Regions from separate parts of the Nocardioides pymetrozini genome, predicted to be linked through region 2. Evidence: riboswitches for the same ligand, from Rfam matches in the RefSeq annotation. Region 2 holds a riboswitch; the other holds the start of a gene.
What was found. Region 2 has a riboswitch for thiamine pyrophosphate ahead of ACJ5H2_RS01770 (thiamine ABC transporter substrate binding subunit). Riboswitches for the same ligand answer to the same signal wherever they lie in the genome.
Positions count from the first base shown of each region.

Region 1: linked by a shared signal. The riboswitch ahead of thiE (thiamine phosphate synthase) and the one ahead of ACJ5H2_RS01770 (thiamine ABC transporter substrate binding subunit) in region 2 are both predicted to bind thiamine pyrophosphate.

Region 1 covers NZ_CP175556.1:3,588,160-3,590,540, reverse strand. The annotation lists gene ACJ5H2_RS17580 (choice-of-anchor P family protein) at 1-53, opposite strand, end outside; gene ACJ5H2_RS17575 (NAD(P)-binding domain-containing protein) at 224-1,333, shown strand; TPP riboswitch at 1,299-1,409, shown strand; gene thiE (thiamine phosphate synthase) at 1,400-2,008, shown strand; gene ACJ5H2_RS17565 (FAD-dependent oxidoreductase) at 2,013-2,381, shown strand, end outside.
Region 2 covers NZ_CP175556.1:361,613-363,993, reverse strand. The annotation lists gene ACJ5H2_RS01775 (ABC transporter permease) at 1-138, opposite strand, end outside; gene ACJ5H2_RS01770 (thiamine ABC transporter substrate binding subunit) at 135-1,202, opposite strand; TPP riboswitch at 1,194-1,301, opposite strand; gene ACJ5H2_RS01765 (MBL fold metallo-hydrolase) at 1,308-2,378, opposite strand.

The DNA of each region.
Region 1 (2,381 bases), 1.2 Mb from region 2:
CCCGCGCCCATCAGGGCGAAGGCGACAAAGGAGACGAACTTCCGCACGTTCACGGGACCCCATTCCCATCCGTGTGTTGAGTGTTGTGTTGTCCCCCCAAGCAAACCACTCCCGGGCACGGCGAGCGACCCGAGAGAGACGGTTCTGTGAGGATTTAACGAAGAATCACTCACAATGTCACGCCGAGGGGCATAGCGGGGCCGAAATCACCGTTCTCCCCGGTGTGCACGTGTACGACGCGGTGGTGATCGGAGCCGGCCAGGCCGGCCTCTCGGCGTCCTTCCACCTGAGCCGTCTCGGCATCGACCACGTCGTGCTCGACGCCAACGAGCGCCCCGGCGGCGCCTGGCAGCACCGCTGGGACTCGCTCTCCATGCGCGACGTCCACGGCGTCGCCGACCTGCCCGACGGACCTGCCCCCGGAGCCTCGTCCGAGCGGGCGAACGTCGCGGTGCCGGCCTGGTTCGGGCGGTACGAGGCCGACCACCGGCTGCCCGTCGTCCGCCCGGTGCGGGTGGACCGGGTCACCGACGACGGGGACCTGCTCGTCGTGCACGCAGGGGAGCGCAGCTGGACCACCCGCACCCTCGTCAACGCGACCGGCACCTGGACCCGGCCCTTCGTCCCCGCCTACCCCGGAGCGGACACCTTCCGCGGCGAGCAGCTGCACACCGCCGACTACCCCGGACCGGAGCACTTCGACGGCAAGCGCGTCGTCGTCGTCGGGGGCGGTGCCTCGGCGGTGCAGTTCCTCGGCGAGCTCGCGCCGCGCACCGACGTGGTCTGGGTGACCCGGCGCCCGCCGGTGTGGCGCGACGACTTCGACGAGAACGTCGGCCGGCACGCGATCGGGCTGGTGCAGGAGCGCGTCCGGGCGGGCCTGCCGCCGGCCAGCGTCGTCAGCGTCACCGGTCTCGCCCTGCGCCCCCAGGAGCAGGAGGCGGCCCGGCTCGGGGTCTACGAGCGGCGCCGCGTGATGTTCGACCGGATCGAGCCCGACGGTGTGCGTTGGGCGGACGGGTCCTTCGAGCGTGCCGACGTGATCTTGTGGGCCACCGGGTTCCGGCCCGCCGTCACCCACCTCGCCCCGCTCCACCTGCGCAGCGAGCGGGGCGGCATCGCCCTGCTGCAGAGCGGCGCGGACGTGCAGACCGCCACGACCGCCGTCCGCGACCCGCGGGTGCAGCTGGTCGGCTACGGGCCGTCGGCGAGCACGATCGGCGGCAACCGCGCGGGCCGGGCGGCAGCACTGGCGGTCCGGCGGTTCCTCTCTTCGCACCGGGCTGCTAACGTCGCCGACGACCACCCACGGGAGTCCGCGGCAGCGGGCTGAGAGGGAGCTGGAGCCGCTCCGACCGTCACACCTGATCCGGATCATGCCGGCGAAGGAACGGAACCGATGACCCCAGTGCCCCCTTTCCCACGGCTGTTCTGCCTCGTCTCGGAGCGCGACGACCTCACCCTCCTGCCCGCCCTCGCCGACGCCGGTGTCGACGGCTTCCAGGTGCGCGCGAAGTCCGTGACGACGCGCGCGCTCGTCGCGCTCACCCGCTCCGTGCTCACCGCGGTGCGCCCGCACGGCGCGCGGGTGCTGGTCGACGACCGCCTCGACGTCGCCCTCGCGGCCGGCGCCGACGGCGTCCACCTGGGCGCCGACGACCTCCCCGTCGCCGACGCGCGCCGGTTGGCGGCCGGGCTGATGATCGGCGCGACCTGCCGCACCCGCGCCGAGGTCGAGGCCGCCGCGGCCGCGGGGGCCGACTACGCCGGGTTCGGACCCGTCTTCGCCTCCGCCTCCAAGGCCGACCTGCCCGCACCCCTCGGCGTCGCCGCCGTCGCCGAGGCCGTCGGCGTGCTGCCGCTCGTCGCGATCGGCGGCCTCTCGGCCGCCACCGCCGGCGAGGTCCGCGCCGCCGGCGCCGACGCGGTCGCCGTGATCGGTGCGATCTGGCGAGATCCCGACCCCGTGGGGGCAGCGAAGGAGCTGGTGACCCGGCTCGGCGGCTGAGACGATGCGGATCGACGTGCTCGGCGCCGGGATCGTCGGGCTGACGGTCGCCGAGGAGCTGGGCCGGCGCGGCCACGACGTGGCGGTCGTGGACCCGCGGCCCGCCACCGGAGCGTCGTACGCAGCAGCGGGGATGCTCAGCCCCGCCGCGGAGGTCTGGCACGGCGAGGAGGAGATCCTCCGGCTCGGCCTCGCCTCGATGGACCTCTGGCCGGATCTGGCCGGACGGCTCGGCGTGGACCTGCGGCGCACCGGCACCCTGCTCGTCGGGTACGACGTCGGCGACCTGCAGCAGGTCGAGCGCCAGGTCGCGCTGCTGCAGCGCCACGGCCATCCCGCGGACCTGCTGGGCCGGGCGGGCGTGCGCTCGGCC
Region 2 (2,381 bases):
CACCGCGCCGGGGTCGAACGAGCCGTCGGGCCAGACCCCCCGGTGGAGCATCGCGCCGACCGGCAGCACGAAGAACACGGCGACGACGGCGACCGGGACGGCGGCGAGCAGTCCCAGTCCGAGCCGTCGGGACGTCATCTGGAGACGATCTCCGTCCACTGCTCCAGCCACGCCTTGCGCTTCTCGGTGATCTCGGCAGGAGCGATCCGCTCGGTGCGCTCGGGACGCTCGGCGAAGCGCGACCAGTCGGCCGGCAGGTCGACGCCGGCGTCGACGGGGAAGACGTACATCGACTCCGGCAGCGCCGCCTGGACCTCGGGCGAGATCAGCCAGTCGATCACCGCTCGGGCGCCGGCGGTGTCGGTGTCCTCGCCGGCCAGCACGCCGGCGTACTCCACCTGCTGGAAGCAGCCGTCCAGCAGGGCGCTGGTGGTGGAGCGCTCGCCGGCCTCGTCGGGGGTGAACGCCGGCGAGGAGTCGTAGGACACGACGATGGGCCGGTCGCCGCCGGAGAAGGTGAAGTCGGTGAAGTAGGCGTCCGACCAGCCCTTGACCACCTTGGCGCCGTTGTCCATGAGCCGGGTCCAGTACGACGGCCACTCGTCGCCGTACCGGGCGATGGTGGCCAGCAGGAAGGCGAGGCCGGGCGAGCTCGTGCTGGCGCCGGGGACGACGAACAGGTCGCGGTAGGCGGGCTTCGTGAGGTCGTCCAGGCTGGCCGGCGCCGGGACGCCCTTGGCCTCGAACCACGCGTCGTCCACGTTGACGCAGACGTTGCCCGTGTCGACCGGCGTCAGCCCGTCCTCGTCGTCACCCTCGAGCTCGTACGCCGCGGCGCCCTCCGGCAGGGTCGGGGCATAGGACGCGAACACGCCCTCCTCGAGCGCGCGCGTGGCGAAGGTGTTGTCGACGCCGAAAACCACGTCGCCGACGGGCGCGTCCTTGGTGAGGACCAGCTCGTTGGTCAGCGCACCGGCGTCCTCCAGCTTGCTGACCTTCAGCTGGTAGCCGCTGTCCTCCTCGAACGCCTCGACCAGCCCCTCGGGGATCGCGAACGACTCGTGGGTCACCAGGGTGACCGACCGGGCGCCGGCGTCGGCGCCCTCGTCGTCGCCGCCGAGGACCGAGCAGCCGCTCGCGAGCAGGACGGACGTCGTGAGGGCCACGAGGGTCAGGCGGCCGGTGTGCAGGCGCGTACGCATCGGTTGACTCCCTTCGCCGGTGCTAGCCGGATCAGGTTCGGAGGGTCTGCGGCCCGCGCCGCACTCTCAGCACCCGGTGGTGCTCCCCTGTCGGACGTCCCGATTCTAGGACGCGGCGTACACGACCCCGTCGGGGTGGTCGACCGCCGTCGCCTGGCCGCGCGCGACGAGCAGGTCGAGATGGGCCTTCGTCTCCATCGCGGCCATCCCCTGGCTGAAGACGTCGAGCTCGTCGAAGGCGCGCTCGTGGCGGGTCCAGCCCAGGTCCTTCGCGACCGTCAGCGAGGTCACCTCGCCGCGCTCCTTGAGCGAGACCAGGCACAGGTCCAGGCGGTGCTCGTGGTGGGCGAGGAGCTCGTCGACCCGCTCGTACGACGACGGGGCGACCGGGCCGTGCGCCGGCAGGATGCGCAGGTCGGGCAGCTCCCGGACCCGGGCGAGGGAGGCCATGAACTGGCCGAGCGGCTCCTCCGCCGGGGGTACCGTGAAGCCGATCGACGGGGTGATCGTCGGGAGCACGTGGTCGCCGGAGAACAGGACGCCCTCCGCCTGGTCGGCGAAGACGTAGTGGCCCGGCGTGTGGCCCGGCGTGTGGACCGCGTCGAGCCTCCTGCGGCCGACGTCGAAGGCACGGTCGCCCTCGAGCCAGAGGTCGGGGAACGCCCAGTCCAGCGCGTCGGGGAGCTCCCCGTCGTGACCGGCGGCCCACAGCTGGGCGATCTCCTCGGCCCCGGCGGTGCGCAGCACGGCGAGGAAGGGGCTCTCCCCCAGCTCCGCCTCGGCCGCACGGTGCAGCAGCTCCAGGGCGGGCCGCTCCTGGGCGCCCAGGGCGACCTCGGCGCCGTACTGGTGACCGAGGACGGTCGCCAGCGTGAAGTGGTCGCGGTGCACATGGGTGACCAGGAAGCGCCGGATGTCGCCGAAGCCCGAGCCGATCGAGCGCAGGCTGGTGTCGAGCAGCTCGCGGGCGACGGGGATCGCCCAGCCGCCGTCGATCAGGGTGAGCCCGTCGTCGCCCTGGACGACGTACACGTTGACGGCCTTGAGGGCGTCCATCGGCAGCGGGAGCGGGATCCGGTAGATGCCCTCCGCCACCTGCCAGGCGCCCTCGTCGGCCCAGTGACGGCCCGAGTCGGGGGAGACGGCATGACCCGTGGCGACCCCTCCAGTGCTCATGCG